Linked DNA regions of Azoarcus olearius. The protein of the gene in region 1 interacts with the protein of each later gene in a pairwise test. Links are inferred from orthologs where the notes say so. Each region holds a gene or a part of one and is shown in the gene's direction. Other genes may lie near its edges. The genes, in order: glmS and dqs_RS03610.

Region 1 (8,810 bases):
GCCCGCATTGAGGACGAGGACGGCCTTCATTTGTTGGCCTCACGCTTCTTGTGCGCCATCAGCTGGGCGATCGCGCACGAAGCGGCGCGGGTTTCGGCGGTGTCGGCGCGGCTGGTCAGCACGATGGGCACGCGGGCGCCGAGCACCACGCCGGCCATCAGCGCATCGGCCAGGTATTCGAGCTGCTTGGCCACCATGTTGCCGGATTCGAGGTCGGGCACCACGAGGATGTCGGCGTTGCCGGCGACCGCGGAGCGGATGCCCTTGGTCTTGGCGGCGACCAGCGACACCGCGTTGTCGAAGGCGAGCGGACCGTCGAGCAGGCCGCCCTTGATCTGGCCGCGGTCAGCCATCTTGCACAGCGCGGCGGCTTCCAGCGTGGAGCGCATCTTGGGGTTCACGGTTTCCACCGCCGCCAGGATCGCGACCTTGGGCTCCGGCAGGCCGAGCACCTGGGCGAGGTCGATCGCGTTCTGGATGATGTGCACCTTGTCCTCCAGCGTCGGCTCGATGTTGATCGCGGCGTCGGTGATCATCAGCGGGTGCGGGTAGGTCGGCACGTCGGCGAGGAAGACGTGGCTGATACGGCGCGAGGTGCGCAGCCCGTTGGCCTTCGAGACCACTTCGCTCATCAGCTCGTCGGTATGCAGCGAGCCCTTCATCAGCGCCTCGGCGACGCCGTCACGGCACAGCGCCACGGCGGTCTCGGCCGATGCGTGGCTGTGCTCCACGTCGACGATGCGCAGGCCCTTCAGGTCGTAGCCGAACTCTTCCGCCACCGCGCGAATCTTGGCTTCCGGCCCGACCAGGATGGGGGCGACCAGCCCGGCCTGTGCGGCCTGGATCGGCCCGCCGAGCGACTCCTTGTCGCAGGGGTGCGCGACCGCGATCGGAATCGGCGCAAGGCCGGCGGTGATGGAGAGCAGGTGGCGATAGCGCAGTTCGCGATCGGAAATGGTCACCTCGGGCAGCACCACGCGGTTGCGCATCACCTTTTCGGTCGGCGCGGCGACTTCGGCGGTACCGTCGATGACTTTCAGGCCGTCCTGGTTCAGTGCCACGCAGTCGAACACGATGTGGTGGTTGTGCTGGTACTTCTCACGGCAGGTCACGGTGATGGTCAGCGTGTCGCCGATGGTGACCGGACGCCAGAAATTGAGGCTTTGCGACACATACACCGTGCCCGGGCCGGGAAACTCGGTGCCCAGTACGGTGGAGATCAGCGTGCTGCCCCACATGCTGTGGCCCACGACCTCGCGAAACTGGCTGGAGTGCGCGAATTCGGGGTCGACGTGGGTGGGATTGACGTCGCCGGACATCACGGCAAACAGGTGGATGTCTTCCGGGCGCAGGGTGCGCAACAGCTGGGCGAAGTCGCCGATCTGGATTTCGTCGAACGTCCGGTTCTGGATCAACTGCTGTGCCGCATGCTCCATGTTTGCTCCTTTGCGTCGTGATAAGGGGATTCTAGCGGCAGATAGGTGAAATCTTGTGTGTCACACGCCGCGGATTTTGCGCCGCAGCATGCTGTCCGGGCACGCCAATGCCATGCGCGTGAGCGCGGAGGCGTAACAGGCGCGTGCTAGAATTTCGGCCCGTTCTGATTCCACGCGGAGCCCCAATGGAAGTCGTCATCCTCGCTGCCGGCCAGGGCAAGCGCATGCGCTCGGTGTTGCCCAAGGTGCTGCAGCCACTCGCCGGCAAGCCGATGCTCAGCCACGTGCTCGATGCCGCACGCACGCTGGCCGCGCGCCGTATCTGCGTGGTGTACGGGCATGGCGGCGAAGTGGTGCGCGAACGGCTCGACGCGGCCGATCTCGCGTGGGCGCGGCAGGAACCGCAACTGGGTACAGGTCATGCGGTGCAGCAGGCGCTGCCCCATCTCACCGATGGCGACCTCGCGCTCGTGCTCTACGGCGACGTGCCCCTGATCGGCGTGCCCACGCTGCAACGGCTGGCGGCCGCGGCGGGCGATACCCGACTCGCCTTGCTGACCGTGGAGCTGGACAACCCCACCGGCTACGGCCGCATCCTGCGCGACGCGGCGGGGCGCGTGGTCCGCATCGTCGAGGAAAAGGACGCCAGCGACGCCGAGCGTACGGTGCGCGAGGTGAACACGGGCATCCTGGTGGCACCTGTCGCGCGGCTGCGGGCCTGGCTGGGCCGCTTGCGCAACGACAACGCGCAGGGCGAGTACTACCTGACCGACATCATCGGCATGGCGGTGGCCGAAGACATCGAAGTCGTCACGGTGCAGCCCGACGCCGTCAGCGAAACGCTGGGCGTCAACAGCAAGCCCCAGCTCGCCGAGCTGGAGCGCATTCACCAGCGCAACATTGCGCAACGCCTGATGGAAGACGGCGTCACCCTGATCGACCCGGCGCGCATCGACGTGCGTGGCAAACTGGTCTGCGGGCGCGACGTCGAGATCGACGTCAATTGCGTGTTCGAAGGCCGCGTCGAACTCGGCGACGGCGTACGGATCGGCGCCAACTGCGTCGTCCGCGACGCGCGCATCGGCTCCGGCACGCGGGTGGCGCCGTTCTCGCACATCGAGCAGACGGTCATGGGGCCGGCCTGCGTGATCGGCCCCTACGCCCGCACCCGGCCGGGCACCGAGCTGGGCGAGGACGTGCATCTCGGCAACTTCGTCGAGGTCAAGAACAGCGTGATCGCGGCCCATTCCAAGGCCAACCACCTGGCCTATGTGGGCGACGCCGACGTCGGCCAGCGCGTGAATATCGGCGCCGGCACCATCACCTGCAATTACGACGGCGCCAACAAGTTCCGCACCGTCATCGAGGACGACGTCTTCATCGGCTCCGACACCCAGCTGGTTGCGCCGGTGCGCGTGGGCCGCGGGGCCACGCTGGGCGCCGGCACCACGCTCACCAAGGATGCGCCGCCGGAGCAGCTTACGGTGTCGCGCGCCAAGCAACTCTCCATCGCCGGGTGGAAGCGCCCGGTCAAGCAGCGCTGACCTTCCCGTCCGGATCACCGGCCCAACCTAGGAACCGCCGTCATGTGTGGCATCGTCACCGCCATCGCTAGCAACAACGTCGTCCCCGTACTGCTCGAAGGCCTGCGCAAGCTGGAGTATCGCGGCTACGACTCGGCCGGCATCGCCGTGCTCGGACAGCAAGGGCTGCTCCGGCTGCGATCCACCGGCCGGGTTGCCGAGCTTGCCTCGCTGGCCGATGCCCGCCAGCTCACCGCCAACATCGGCATCGCGCATACCCGCTGGGCCACCCACGGCGTGCCGTGCGAACGCAATGCCCACCCGCACATCTCGGAAGGGCTCGCGGTGGTGCATAACGGCATCATCGAGAACTTCGAGGCGATCAAGTCCGAGCTGCAAGGGCGCGGCTACGTGTTCGAGTCCGACACCGATACCGAGGCGATCGCCCACCTCGTCCACGCCAAGCTGCGCGAGACGCCCGACCTGTTCGAGGCAGTGCGGCTCGCCACCAACGAACTCGTCGGCGCCTACGCGATCGGCGTGGTGGCGGAAGCGGACCCGTTCCGCATCATCGTTGCCCGCCGCGGTTCGCCGCTGCTGCTCGGCGTGGGCGAACACGGTACCTACGCCGCGTCCGACACGGCGGCGCTGCTGCAGGTGACCCGCAAGGTGATCTACCTGGAAGACGGCGATCTCGCCGAACTGCGGCTCGATGGCTACCGCGTCGTGCGGCCGGACGGCACGCCGGTGGAGCGCGAGATCCATATCTCCAGCCTGTCGGCCGACGCGGTGGAACTGGGGCAGTTCCGCCACTACATGCAGAAGGAAATCTTCGAGCAGCCGCAGGCGCTGGGCAACACGCTGGAGATGATCGCCGGCGGCGGCGCCATCGCGCCGCAGGTGTTTGGCGCGGCGGCGCCCGAGGTGCTGGGCGGTGCCCGACGCGTGCTGGTGCTGGCGTGCGGCACCAGTTACCACGCGGGGCTGGTGGCGCGTTACTGGCTGGAGTCGGTCGCGAAGATTTCCTGTACCGTGGAGATCGCCAGCGAATACCGCTATCGCGAGTCGGTGCCCGACGCCGACACGCTGGTGGTGGTGATTTCCCAGTCGGGCGAAACCGCCGACACGCTGGCGGCGCTCAAGCACGCCAAGGGCCTCGGCATGGCGCGCACGCTGGCAATCTGCAACGTGCCGGAATCGGCCATCGTGCGCGAGACCGCGCTGCGCTTCATTACCCGCGCCGGCCCCGAAATCGGCGTGGCCTCCACCAAGGCCTTCACCACCCAGCTCGCCGCGCTCGCGCTGCTCACGCTCGCACTCGCCAAGCTCAACGGCCGCCTGCCCGAAGCGGAGGAAAACCGCCATCTCACCGCCTTGCGCCATCTGCCGGTGGCGGTGCAGAAGGTGCTGGAACTGGAAGACGCGATTGCGAAGTGGGCGCAGCGTTTCGCCGGCAAGCAACACGCGCTCTTCCTGGGCCGCGGCCGTCACTGGCCCATCGCGATGGAAGGCGCGCTCAAGCTGAAGGAAATCTCCTACATCCACGCCGAGGCGTACGCCGCGGGGGAACTCAAGCACGGCCCGCTCGCGCTGGTAGACAAGGAGATGCCGGTCATCGCCATCGCCCCGGCGGACGAACTGCTTGAAAAGCTCAAGTCCAACCTGCAGGAAGTGCGCGCACGCGGTGGCGAACTCTATGTGTTCGCCGACGCCGGCAGCGAAATCGCGGAATCGGAAGGGGTGCACATCCTGCAACTGCCCGAGCACTACGGCATGCTGTCGCCGGTGCTGCACGTGATCCCGCTGCAACTGCTCTCGTACCACGCCGCGCTGGTAAAGGGCACCGACGTCGACAAGCCGCGCAACCTGGCCAAGAGCGTCACGGTGGAATAAGCCCAGCCTGTCACGGCAAATGCCAGAACGCCCGACCCGAGTGTCGGGCGTTTTTCATTCCGGCCCCTAGGACTCGTTGCGCGCGAACTCCAGCGCAAAGTGATGGCTGCTCAGCCGAAAGCCCTTGTTCAGGTACAGCCGATGCGCCGCGTGGCGGGCATAGCCGCTGTCGAGGTGGACGGCCTTGCAGTCCTTGGCGCGCGCGTGCTCGATCAGCCAGTCGAGCAGGGCGCCGGCGTAGCCCTGCGCGCGCGCTTCCGGCAGCGTGGTCAGGTCGTCGATATACAGCACCTTTCCCCACGCCAGGAACTCGCCGGTCCGGAAGCCCGCTGCGCTTTTGATCGTACCGGCCTCGCGGAGCGCGAGGATGCGGTAGGACTGGGCCTGCTGGCGGCGTACCTGGGCCAGAAAGCCCGCCTGTTCGAGGTGTGGGCGAAGCGCGCTGAAGGCCGGAAAGCAGGCTTCGATTTCGCTGTCGGTGTCGGCGATGAAAATTTCAGGAGTCATGGGCGGAGTCGGGAAGTCGGGCGGGTCGAAACCTGTGTCGGGGGCGTGAGGCCACAGCGGGTGAACGATATGCCAGCGAAGGCGCGTGGACCAGAAGTCCGTCCCGCCGGTCGCCTGCTGATTTCCATCTGCGTGGCGAGTTAAAAATATTGCAAAGGAATTTTCTGACGATGCCATCGGCGTTGATGAGACACGGCTGTACCCCGTCCTGTGTTCGACGGAAAGGGTGTCGCAATTAGCGCAAAATCCGCTTCACGACAAGGCTTTGGCTGCGCTTGATGTGTTTGAAAATGTCATTTTTATTACCGTTCTATTACGGCCGGAAATGACAAGGGTAAACCTTCATATCAATCCGCAAGGGCAGGGTCTTTAACGTACGGGAGTACCCGAACGACATCCATTGAAAAAGGTGTCGCGGGTGTGGCCAGCGAATCGACGAGGGAGACTTCCGATGAATCCCAGCTTGTGCATTGCCGTGGCGTTTGCATGTCCTTTATCTGCCCTGGCCGCCTCGGGCGCGCCCGGTGTCGGTTTCAACGAGAAGCCATCCTTCCTGGGCGAGATCGTCCAGCGCAGCGTGGACGGCGTGTCCGACGATCTGCTGACCGCGGGGCTCGGCCGCGACGGCATCCAGTCGGCGACGCCACCGCTGGTATCTGCATCGCCTACCGCCACCGAGCTGCGCCGGCTGGCGATCTACAACAACTACCGGGCGCTCGTGGATACCACCAGTGGCGGCGGCTTCGGTTCGCTTTTCGGCCCGCTGATCGCGGTGGATGCCGGCGGCAGGGTCAGCGCGCCGGGCGACGGCAAGATCGCCGGTACGGAGTATCTGGCCTATGCCATCGACCGCGGCGACGACAGCAAGGTGACGCTGATGGTCCAGGTGCCGGCGCACTTCAACCCGAAAGCACCCTGCATCGTCACCGGCACCTCGAGCGGCTCGCGCGGCATCTATGGCGCGATCGGCACTTCCGGTGAATGGGGGCTGCAGAAGGGGTGTGCGGTGGCCTATGCCGACAAGGGCACGGGCAACGGCATGCACGATCTGGACACCAACACTGTGGGATTGATCGACGGCACTCGGGCCGAAGCCGTCGCGGCCGGTGTGGCCTCGCATTTCACCGCCGACCTGACCGACGCCGAGCGCACGCAGTTTCTCGCCAGCTGGCCGCACCGCGTCGCGGTCAAGCACGCCCATTCGCGCGCCAACCCCGAGGCGCACTGGGGACAGGACACGCTCGACGCGGTGCGCTTCGCGTTCTTCGTGCTCAACGAAACCTATGGCCGCAGGACACCGCGCGGCATCGTCCGCACCATCCTGCCGCCGAACACCGTGGTGATCGCTTCCAGTGTGTCCAACGGCGGCGGCGCGGCGCTGGCAGCGGCCGAGCAGGACGATGAACGCCTGATCGATGGCGTCGCCGTCGGCGAACCGCAGATCCAGCTGCGCGAGAACGACGCGGTCCGCGTGGTGCGCGGCAGCCAGGTACGGACCGGGACCGGGCGTCCGCTCTACGACTACACCACCTTCGCCAACCTGCTGCAGCCCTGCGCGGTGCTGTCGCCGCGCGCGGCCGGCTCGCCCGGCGAGGCCTTCATCCCCGCGGCGCTGGCCGCCAACCGGTGCGAGGCGCTCGCGGCGCACGAGTTCATCACGGGCAACACCCCGGCGGAGCGCGGCGACAGTGCGCTCGACGCGCTGGTTGCCTATGGCTGGGAGCCGGAATCCACCCCGCTGACCGCATCGCATTACGCGTTTGCGGTGCCGCCGATCGCGCTGACCTACGCCAACGCCTACGGCCGCTTCGGCGTCGAGGAGCGGGTCTGCAACTACAGCTTTGCCGCGACCGATGCGGCCGGAACGCCGATCGCGTGGCCGGCGGCGAGCGCGGCCACCAGCTTCGGCACCGGCAACGGCATTCCGCCGGCTGCCGGGCTGCAGATCATCAACGATGCCTCGCTCGGCGGTCCCCGCCGCGACGGGGCGTCGATCTCGCCCTCCACCGGCAAGCTGGATTTCAACGTGGATGGCGCGCTGTGCCTGCGCCAGCTATGGACCGGCGGCGGCGCCAGTGCGCGCGAGGTGCATGAGAGCGTGGACGAGGTGCAGGTGTCGGCGCAGTTGCAGGGCCGGCCGGCGATCATCGTGCATGGGCGTGCCGATGCGCTGGTGCCCGTCGGCTTCACTTCGCGGCCCTATCTGGGCCTGAACAGTCTGGCCGAGCATGGCCGGAGCCGGCTGCGCTATGTGGAGGTGACCAACGCCCAGCACTTCGACGCCTTCATCGGCACTGCCACGCTGCCCGGCTACGACACCCGTTTCGTGCCGCTGCATGTGTATTTCCGTCAGGCGCTCGACCTCATGTACAGCCACCTGACCGCGCGCACGCCGCTGCCGCCCTCGCAACTGGTGCGGACCACTCCGCGGGCGGGAACGCCGGGCGCGGCGGTCGCGATCACTGCGGCCAACGTCCCGCCGATCAGGATGAAGCCGGCCGCGGCCGATCTGATCACGGTGCGGCGCGGGGAAGTGGTGGTGCCGGATTGATCGACGCGGGCTGAGGGCCGGCGTCCGCGGGGCGCCATTCTGCGCCCGACATGAAAACGCCCGACGGCAGGTCGGGCGTTTTCGTCTGCAGGAGCGGCTGCGGGATCAGATCGAACCGCGCACCCGGTTGCTGATCGCGCCCGGACCGAACTCCGCATCGACTTCGTCCTGCTTGTCGGCGGCCCAGGCCACGGCCCGTTCGGCGTTGTCGATGCGGCGGTCGAGCAGGTGGCCGTCGGCGGTGAGCAGCGCGGCGGCGTTGCCGAAAGCGGTGGCGACGTTGTTCAGGGTTTGTACCGCGGCCTTGCGGTCGCTGGTGAGCGCGGCGTTGAAGGCGGCCTCGTCGAGCTTCAATTGGCCGTCGGGGGTGAAACTGACCCCCATGTCGGTCAGGCCGAGTTCGAAGCCGCCGTTGCCGGCGCCATGGAAGATCGAGCCGACCTCGCGCCGCAGCGAGAAACGCGCCACTTCACCCGCCTGGTTGTCGTCCAGCAGCGCGCCCTGTTCGAAATACGGATCGAACTCTGCATCCCACTGGTTGTAGCGGGTGATGAAGTCCTGCAGCGCCGCCTTGATCTCGCCATCGCTGCTGGTGGTGCCGATGCCTTCCAGGCCCTGGCTGGCGGTGCCGAGTTCGGCCATGCGATTGCGCAGCTGCGTCAGCACCTCCGCTTCGTCGCCGATCTCCTCGACGCGGGCGTTGTAGCGGCGCAGGAAGGCGGCGTTGCTGGCTTCCAGTTGCGCGAGCACGTTGGTGACGCGGCTGGATTCGTTGCCGAGCAGCGCGTCGAGGCCGCTGCCGCTGGTGCTCGCCGTGGTGCCGGAGAGTGCGGTTTGCGCGTTGAGGAGCGCGCTGAGGAAGTCGCCGTTGCTGCTGCGGGTGGCGGTGCCGGTGGCGCC
Region 2 (8,954 bases), 3.3 Mb from region 1 along the record:
TGTATGGCCGCCCGGACGCGAGCGACGAGGACATGATCGCCGCCGCCCGCCGCGCCGAAGCGCACGAATTCGTCCAGGGGCTGGGCGATCCGCAGGGACGCCGGGGCTACGATGCTCACGTCGGCGAGCGCGGGGTCAAGCTCTCCGGCGGGCAGCGCCAGCGCATCGCGATCGCGCGGGTGATGCTGAAGGACGCGCCCATCCTGTTGCTGGACGAGGCCACCAGCGCGCTCGACTCCGAGGTCGAGGCCGCGATCCAGGCCAGCCTGTACCGGCTGATGGAAGGCAAGACGGTGGTGGCGATCGCCCACCGGCTATCGACGATCGCGGCGATGGACCGGCTGATCGTGCTCGACCGCGGCCGCATCGTCGAGGAAGGCGACCACCGCAGCCTGCTGGCGCGCGGCGGTCTCTACGCGCGGCTGTGGGCTCACCAGAGCGGCGGTTTCCTCGGCGAGGAAGCGGATGACGAGCTGTCGCCCCCCGCGGGCGGCGCCAGCCGGCTGGCCGAGCCGGTGTGAGGCGGCGATGAGCACGATGAAATACCTCGCCGGCTACCCGGCGCCGCTGGTTGCCCAGGTGAGCGCGCTGATGGAGGAGGGCCGGCTGGCGGCAATGCTGGCCGGGCGCTACCGGACGGCACACGCGGTGCGCACCGACGCCGCGCTGTACGACTACGTGGCCGGTCTGAAGGCCGAATTCATGCGCAAGGCCGAGCCGCTGTCGCGCGTGCAGTACGACAACACGCTGCATGTCGTGCGCCACGCGCTCGGAACCCACACCGCGATCTCGCGCGTGCAGGGCAGCAAACTCAAGGCGAAGCGCGAAATCCGCATCGCCAGCCTGTTCCGCGAAGTGCCGGACGAGTTCCTGCGCATGATCGTGGTGCACGAACTCGCCCACCTGAAGGAGCGCGAGCACGACAAGGCCTTCTACCAGCTATGCACCCACATGGAACCGGCCTACCACCAGTACGAGTTCGACCTGCGGGTGTATCTGTGCCACCTCGAGGCCGGCGGCGCGCGCTTGTGGGGCGCGGGCGGGACCGCGCCCGCGGCGGCGGGCGCAGGCCACTGAGCGCGAAAGGCGGCGCCGGGTCAGGCGTCGCCCGCCGCGATCACATCCGGCTGAGATCCTCGATCGCATCGACCACCATGCTGGTGCCGATCGCGATCATCAGGATGTCGCTCGCGACACGCACGTACTTGTAGCCCGGCGGCGGCACGCCGATCTCGACCACGAGCGCGGGCGGAAGGTCGTAATAGACCACGTCGCGCGGCAGCGGCCGGCCGCGGCTCCACTTCTTGGCCTGGCCCGGCGGCATGCAGCCGTTGTGCTTCTTCGCCAGCCCCGGCGGACAGTGGCCGCCCGAGAACTCGCGGTGGTAGTACTCGCGGATGACGGTGCGCTGGCGGTCGTGGAAGTGCACGTCCACCGATACCGAGGGCGCGCGGCGGTCGTCGCGGTAGTCGCGCTCGCCCCGGCGGTCATCTCCGCGACGGTCGTCCCGGTCCGGGCCGCCGCGGCCCTTGTCGCGCTGTTCGTGCTTGCCGCCGCCATGGCCGCCGCCGGCCCAGTCGGGCTTCTCCGCGAGGGCGGGGGTGGCGGCAAGAATGCCCGTCGTCAGGGCGGCGAGCACGCCTGCCTTGAGGGAGGTGCCTGGTCGCATGATCTTCTCCTTGTGTTTGCGCTGTGGCCGCCCTTGCGTGGGGCTGGCCCGACCGGTTGTCCGGTCTGTGGTCTTGCATCCGCGCGCGCGGGCGCGGGTTTCACGATATGCCGCCTCCGGCGGACAGAGCTGTAAGCGTCGGTGACGCCCGGCCATGCAGGAGGTACTTTTTCTATGCTGTATAAATATGTAGTATCTCGCGATCCTGTTCCGGGCGTCGCCGATGTCATCGATCTACCTGCTCAAGTCGCGTTTCCAGTCCCTGCTTCGCCCCCTGGTGCGCCGGCTTGCGGCCGCGGGCGTCACAGCCAACCAGGTCACGCTCGCCGCGGCCGCCGTGTCCATCGCGCTGGGCGCGTTGCTGTTCTTCGTGCCGCGGCCGGCGCTGTTCCTGCTGCTGCCGGGGTGGATGTTCCTGCGCATGGCGCTGAACGCCATCGACGGCATGCTCGCGCGCGAGTTCGGCCAGAAGTCGGCGCTTGGCGCCTACCTTAACGAACTCGCCGACGTCATCGCCGACGCGGCGCTGTTCCTGCCGTTCGCACTGGTGCCGCCGTTCGGGTGGGAAAGTGTGGGTGCGGTGACCCTGCTTGCCTCGTGGTCCGAGATGGCCGGCGCCCTCGGGCCGATGGTCGGCGCGCCGCGTTGCTATGACGGGCCGATGGGCAAGAGCGACCGCGCGTTCCTGTTTGGCGCCCTCGGCCTCTGGCTGGGGCTGGCCGGCACGCTGCCCGGCTGGCTGGCGTGGGTAATGCCCGCCGCGGCCGCGGCGATCGCGCTCAATCTCATCAACCGCGTGCGCAGCGGCGTGCGCCAGGCTTCTTCGTCCCGTTGAGGGTTACATGACCACTACCCGTCCGGTCCAGCAACACCATTTCACCACCCACGATGGCGTCGCCCTGTTCTATCGCTACTGGCCCGCCACGGCGCCGCGGCGCGGCTGCGTGGTGATGTTCCACCGTGGCCACGAGCACTCGGGGCGCATGGCGCATCTGGCCGATGAACTGGCGCTGCCGGAATTCGACATCTTCGCCTGGGATGCCCGCGGCCACGGCATGTCGCCGGGCGCGCGCGGCGACTCGCCCAGCCTGGGCAGCTCGGTGCGCGACGTGCAGACCTTCATCGAGCATATCCGCGACACCTGGGGCATTGCCGAGCAGGACATGGCGGTGCTGGCGCAAAGCGTCGGTGCTGTGCTGGTGAGCACCTGGGCGCACGACTACGCGCCGCGCGTGCGCTGTCTGGTGCTCGCGTCGCCGGCGTTCAAGGTCAAGCTCTACGTGCCGTTCGCGCGCGCCGGTCTGGCGCTGATGCGGCGCCTGCGCGGCAATTTCTTCGTCAACAGCTACGTCAAGTCCAAGTTCCTCACGCACGATCCGGCGCGCCAGGCGTCCTACGACGCCGATCCGCTGATCGCGCGCGCGATCTCGGTCAACATCCTGCTTGCGCTGTACGAGGCCGGCGAGCGTGTGGTCGCCGACGCGCAGGCGATCACGGTGCCGACGCAGCTGCTGATCTCCGGTGCCGACTGGGTGGTGCATCACGCGCCCCAGCACGCGTTCTTCGACCGCCTGGGTTCCGCCGTCAAGGAAAAGCACGTGCTGCCCGGCTTCTTCCACGACACCCTGGGCGAGCGCGACCGCACGCTCGCGATCGACAAGGTGCGCGACTTCATCCTGCGCCAGTTCGCCGCTGCGCCCCAGCGCGTCGGCCTGCTGGAATCGCATCGCCAGGGACCAAGCTTTGAAGAAGCGCGCGCGCTCGCGGCGCCGCTGCCGGCGCTCAGCCCGCGAGGGTTGTACTGGAAGGCCTATCGCGCCGGGCTGCGCGTGGGCGGCTGGCTGTCGGCCGGTGTCCGGCTGGGGCACGACACCGGCTTCGATTCCGGCAGCACGCTCGACTATGTCTATCGCAACACCCCTACGGGCCGTGGCCCGCTCGCGCCGCTGGGGCGGCTGGTGGACCGGCGGTACCTCGATGCGATCGGTTGGCGCGGTATCCGCCAGCGCAAGCTGAACGTCGAAGAACTGCTGCAGAAGGCGCTCGCGCTGCTGCAGCGCGACGGCCGCCCGGTGCGGGTGCTCGACATCGCCGCCGGCCACGGCCGTTACGTGCTCGAGGGCCTGGCGCGGGCGCCCCAGCGCGTGGAAGCCATCCTGCTGCGCGACTTCAGCGAGATCAACGTGCGCGACGGCAGCGCCCTGATCGCCGCGAAGGGGCTGGCGGACATCGCCCGCTTCGAGCGCGGCGACGCGTTCGACGAGGCGTCGGTCGCCACGGTCCGCCCGCGTCCCACCATCGGCATCGTCTCCGGGCTCTACGAACTCTTTCCCGACAACGATGCGGTGCGCCGCTCGCTCGCCGGCATGGCCGCGGCGGTCGAACCCGGTGGCTACCTGATCTACACCGGCCAGCCCTGGCACCCGCAGCTCGAAATGATCGCCCGCGCGCTCACCAGCCATCGCGGCGGCGCGGCCTGGGTAATGCGGCGGCGCTCGCAGGCGGAGATGGACCAGCTGGTGGAGGCGGCGGGCTTCGACAAGCTGGAGCAGCGGGTGGACGAGTGGGGCATCTTCACCGTCTCGCTGGCGCGCCGGCGCGCCGCATGAGCCGCCCCGTGCCCGCGCTGGCGCTGCCGCTGACGGACGGGCGCATCCACTGGCTGCGCAGCATCGGCTGGCTGGTGCTGCTCGGCCCCTTCTTCTTTCTCAGCTACGGCTACGCCAATTCCATGGCCGCGGCGCGCGGCGTCACCGACGCGCTGTTCTTCGAGTGGGAGCGCGCGATTCCCTTCGTGCCGTGGAGCATCGTGCCGTACTGGTCGATCGACCTGCTCTACGGCCTGTCCTTCCTGTGCTGCCGGAGCGCGCAGGCGGTCGATCGCCAGGCGTATCGTCTGCTCGCCGCGCAATGCGTGTCGGTTGCCTGCTTCCTGCTGTTCCCGCTGCGTTTCGCGTTCGAGCGGCCCGCCGCGGACGGTCTGCCCGGCACCCTGTTCACGCTGCTCGCCGGCTTCGATCAGCCCTACAACCAGGCGCCCTCGCTGCACATCAGCCTGCTGGTGATCATCTGGGCGTGCTTCGCCCGCGCCGTGCCGGGGCGCTGGCGCGGGGTGGTCCATGTCTGGGCGCTGGCGATCGGGCTCTCGGTGCTGACCACCTACCAGCACCACTTCATCGATGTGCCGACGGGCGCCGCGGTGGGCCTGCTGTGCCTCTGGTTGTGGCCGGAGCGCGGACCTTCTCCGCTTGCGGGCTGGCGCCGCCGGGCAAGCCGGGGCCGCCTGCGTCTGGCCTTTGCCTACCTGGCCGGCGCGGCCCTTCTCGCAGCGGCCGCGCTCGCGGTGGGCGGCGTGGCCCTGTGGCTCGCCTGGCCCGCGCTGGCGCTCGCCCTGGTGGCGTTCTGCTACGCCGGGCCGGGGGCGGCGGGATTCCAGAAGGACGCCACGGGCCACAGCATCGCGGCACGCTGCCTGTTCGCGCCCTACATGCTCGGTGCCTGGCTCAACTCGCGCGCGTGGACGCGCCGCCAGCCGCGGCCGGACGCGGTTTGCGACGGGGTCTGGGTGGGCCGCATGCCGGACGCGGCGGCGATGCGGGCCGGCGGATTTGCCGCCTTGTTCGACCTGTCCGCCGAACTGCCCGCGCCGCGCGGGCCGTGGCGTTACGCCACGCTCCCATGGCTGGATCTGGTGGCGCCGGAATCGTCCGCGCTGATCGCCGCCGCGCGCGGCATCGAGGCCGAACGGCGGGCTGCCAACGGACCGCTGCTGGTGTGCTGCGCGCTCGGCTATTCGCGCAGTGCCGCCGCCGTCGCGGCCTGGCTGCTGCTCAGCGGACGCGCCGCCGATGTCGATCAGGCGGTGGCCATGGTGGCGCGCGCCCGTCCGCGCGTCGTCCTCGGGGACGGCCTGCGCGCGGCGCTGGCAGGCTGCGCCGCGCAGACGGGCAGCGCCGATGAGTGACCGCGAGCGCGTGGACGCCGCCGCGCGTGCCGCCGCGTGCGCGGATCTGCTCGCGCTCGGCCGCCCGCTCGGGCGTGCGTCGGCGGCCCTGGCGCTGTTCGCGCTGGCGGTCCTGATGCTAGGCCGCGAGATCCCCGCGCTGCCGCTGTGGGCGAGCCTGCTGCTGGCGCTGCCGGCGCAGTACCACGCGTTGCGGGTGGCCTACGACGAGCGGGTGTTCCGGCGCTGGTCCGGACACTGGCTGCACGATCCCGCTGCTGCTCCCGCCGATACGATGGCGGCATTCGATCGCGCGCTCGGGCTGGCGCCGGCCGGGCGTTCGCTTGCCGACCGCTGTCGCGGTGCGAGGCGGCTGCTCCAGCGCCAGCTGATCGCGACCGTGTTGCAGCTGGCATGTCTGGTGGCGGCGGCGCTGTATATTCGCTGGCCTTACTGACAGGCAGGGCATCGGAGCGGGGCGCGGGCATGGGACTTGAAAGACTCACGGGGTCGGCCCTGTGTGGGTTCGCCAAACTGATCACCGGGGTGAGGGCCACCTGGCGCGACAATGCGCCCGACGCGCGCCAACGCGTGTATTTCGCCAACCACCGCAGCCATGGCGACTTCCTGCTGATCTGGGCGTCGCTGCCACCCGCGCTGCGGCAATCCACCCGGCCGGTTGCCGGGGCGGACTACTGGCTGACGGACCGGCTGCGGCGCTACATCGCGGAGCGGGTGTTCCGCGGGGTGTTGATCGACCGCAGCGCCGCCAGCCGGCAAGCCGACCCGGTGGCGCAGATGAGCGCGGCGCTGGCCGCTGGTGACTCCCTGATCGTGTTCCCGGAAGGCACGCGCAACCTCGGCGACGGCCTGCTGCCGTTCAAGAGCGGCATCTATCATCTCGCGCGCGCCAATCCGGCGGTGGAGTTCGTGCCGGTGTGGATCGAGAACCTGGGGCGGGTGATGCCCAAAGGCAGCTACGTGCCGGTGCCGCTGCTGTGTTCGCTCAGCTTCGGCGGCGCGCTGCAATGGCAGGCCGGCGAGGCCAAGACCGATTTTCTCGCCCGCGCCCGCACGGCGCTGCTCGACCTGGCCCCCGCACTGGATTGACGATCATGAACCTCAGCGAAACCCTGGTTGCCGTGTTCGGCGGCGTGTTCGCAGTGCTCGCCGCCGCCAGCCTGGTAGGCGCCGTGCTCAAGTTCCGCCTTGCGCCGGCCACGCCGCACGCGGTGATCGACAACCTCAACGCGCGGCTCAAGGCGTGGTGGGTGATGATCGGGCTGATCGCGCTTGCGATCTGGGCCGGCGACGGCGGCGTCATCGGGCTGTTCGCCTTCATTTCCTTCCAGTGCCTGCGCGAATTCGTCTCGCTCACGCACACCCGGCGCGGCGACCATCGGGCGCTGCTGTGGAGCTTCTTCGTGTTGCTGCCGCTGCAGTACTACCTGATCGCGATCGGCTGGTACGGGCTGTTCTCGATCCTGATCCCGGTGTACGGCTTCCTGCTGTTGCCGATCTCGGCGGCGCTCGGCAGCGACACCACGCGCTTTCTCGAACGCGCGGCCAAGGTGCAGTGGGGGCTGATGATCTGCGTGTATTGCCTGTCGCACGTGCCGGCGCTGCTGACGCTGCAGATTCCGGGCTACGAGGGCAAGGGCGCGCTGCTGATCGTGTTCCTGGTGCTGGTGGTGCAGTCGTCCGACGTCTTCCAGTATGTGTGGGGCAAGCTGTGCGGACGGCACAAGCTCAACCCCGCGGTGTCGCCGTCGAAAACCGTGGAAGGCCTGCTCGGCGGCGTCGCCAGCTCCACCGCGGTGGGCGCGGCGATGTGGTGGATCACGCCGTTCTCGCCGCTGCAGGCAGCCGCCGTGGCGCTGGTGGTGAATGTGCTCGGCTTCTTCGGCGGCTTCGTGCTGTCGGCGATCAAACGCGATCGCGGCGTGAAGGACTGGGGCAGCCTGATCGAAGGCCACGGCGGCATGCTCGACCGCGTCGATTCGATCAGCTTCTCCGCCCCGGTGTTCTTCCACATCGTCCGCTACTGGTGGGTGCCGTAGCGGCGCTGCCCGCCGTCGCTCACCGCGGCGCGGGCGGCGCCATGTCCTCCTGCAGTCCGCCGCTGACCAGCGCCGGCAGCACGTTGCGCCCGCCATGGGCTTCGACCAGCCTGTCCACGCCTTCCAGGTTGGGCAGGCGGTGGGCGATGCCGATGTGGCAGTCGATGCAGGTGCGTTCGCCCTTGGCCAGCGAAGTGGAATGTGCGTGTTGCGCGCGCGGGCTCTGGCGGGTGAAGTCCATCGAGTTGAACTGGTGGCAGTTGCGGCATTCCAGCGAGTTGTTGGCCTTGAGCCGGCGCCATTCGTTGACCGCCAGCGCCAGGCGCATGCCCTCGAACTTCTCGCGCGTCGAGATGGTGCCGAACACCTTGCCCCACACCTCCTTCGATGCCTGCATCTTGCGCGCGATCTTGGCCGTCCAGCGGTGCGGCACGTGGCAGTCCGGGCAGGTGGCGCGCACCCCGCTGCGGTTGGTGAAGTGGATGGTGGGCTGCAGCTCCTGGTAGACGTTGTCGTACATCTCGTGGCAACTGGTGCAGAACGGCTCGGTGTTGGTGGCTTCCAGCGCGGTGTTGAAGCCGCCCCAGAACAACACCCCGCCGACAAAGCCGCCGATCACCAGCAGACCCAGGCTGTAGTGCGTGCTGGGGCGGCGGATCACCCGCCAGTACCGCTTCAGAAGGCCGAACATGGGCGCCTCCGCTCAGCGTTGCTCGGGCAGCGTGGAGGCGGAGCCGCCGCGCCTGAGCATGGTTTCGACGTCGATGAAGCGGTTCTCCACGATCGGATTGACCGGCACCTGGGGCACGTGGCACTGCAGGCAGAAATAACGCCGCGGCGACAGCTCGGCGAGGAAGTTGCCGTCGCGGTCGGTGAAGTGGGACACGCTGATCATCGGCGCCTGGCTCTGCTCGGTGCGGGTGCGGGCGTGGCACATCATGCAGCGATTGACGTTGCGGTCGAGCTGGTAGCCCTCGATCTTGTGCGGAATAATCGGCGGCTGCATGGCGTAGGCGCGCTGGCGGCGCACGTCGCTGTTGTCCGGGTTCTGCAGCGGCGGTGGCGTGCGTTCCTCCATCAGCGGCGTGGGGCCGCGGGCGTTGTCGACATGCTGGGCGAGCGCGGCGCCGGCGAAGGCGGCAGCCAGCGCGAAGGGAAGCAGGATGCGCATGGCTGTTCTCCTAGACCTTGCGGATGTTCACCGCGCACTTCTTGAAGTCCGTCTGCAGCGAGATCGGGCAGGTCGCGTCCAGCGTCACCTTGTTGATCAGCTGGCTGGCAT

Evidence for each region.
Region 2: the proteins of glmS (region 1) and dqs_RS03610 interact in binary tests that used the Escherichia coli proteins (3 or more experiments, as listed by UniProt). The link is inferred for Azoarcus olearius from one-to-one orthologs.

Annotation. Positions count from the first base shown.
Region 1 is NZ_CP016210.1:4,072,774-4,081,583, reverse strand. The notes cover bases 2,583-5,437. They hold glmS (glutamine--fructose-6-phosphate transaminase (isomerizing)), read left to right. Parts: upstream 2,583-3,022; coding sequence 3,023-4,852; downstream 4,853-5,437. Other genes in these bases: dqs_RS18645 (GNAT family N-acetyltransferase), read right to left, coding at 4,919-5,359; glmU (bifunctional UDP-N-acetylglucosamine diphosphorylase/glucosamine-1-phosphate N-acetyltransferase GlmU), read left to right, coding at 2,583-2,980. Outside these bases: dqs_RS18665 (acetate/propionate family kinase), read right to left, coding at 1-30; dqs_RS18660 (bifunctional enoyl-CoA hydratase/phosphate acetyltransferase), read right to left, coding at 27-1,436; more of glmU, read left to right, coding at 1,622-2,582; dqs_RS18640 (D-(-)-3-hydroxybutyrate oligomer hydrolase), read left to right, coding at 5,811-7,910; dqs_RS18635 (flagellar filament capping protein FliD), read right to left, coding at 8,016-8,810. UniProt on the Escherichia coli protein: Catalyzes the first step in hexosamine metabolism, converting fructose-6P into glucosamine-6P using glutamine as a nitrogen source.
Region 2 is NZ_CP016210.1:745,095-754,048, forward strand. What follows is about bases 3,455-6,453. They hold dqs_RS03610 (phosphatase PAP2/dual specificity phosphatase family protein), read left to right. Parts: upstream 3,455-4,274; coding sequence 4,275-5,633; downstream 5,634-6,453. Other genes in these bases: dqs_RS03605 (bifunctional alpha/beta hydrolase/class I SAM-dependent methyltransferase), read left to right, coding at 3,455-4,278; dqs_RS03615 (hypothetical protein), read left to right, coding at 5,626-6,069; dqs_RS03620 (lysophospholipid acyltransferase family protein), read left to right, coding at 6,099-6,453. Outside these bases: dqs_RS03585 (ABC transporter ATP-binding protein), read left to right, coding at 1-521; dqs_RS03590 (YgjP-like metallopeptidase domain-containing protein), read left to right, coding at 529-1,077; dqs_RS21070 (hypothetical protein), read right to left, coding at 1,118-1,669; dqs_RS03600 (CDP-alcohol phosphatidyltransferase family protein), read left to right, coding at 1,893-2,504; more of dqs_RS03605, read left to right, coding at 2,512-3,454; more of dqs_RS03620, read left to right, coding at 6,454-6,722; dqs_RS03625 (phosphatidate cytidylyltransferase), read left to right, coding at 6,728-7,672; dqs_RS03630 (NapC/NirT family cytochrome c), read right to left, coding at 7,692-8,363; dqs_RS03635 (nitrate reductase cytochrome c-type subunit), read right to left, coding at 8,376-8,843; napA (periplasmic nitrate reductase subunit alpha), read right to left, coding at 8,854-8,954.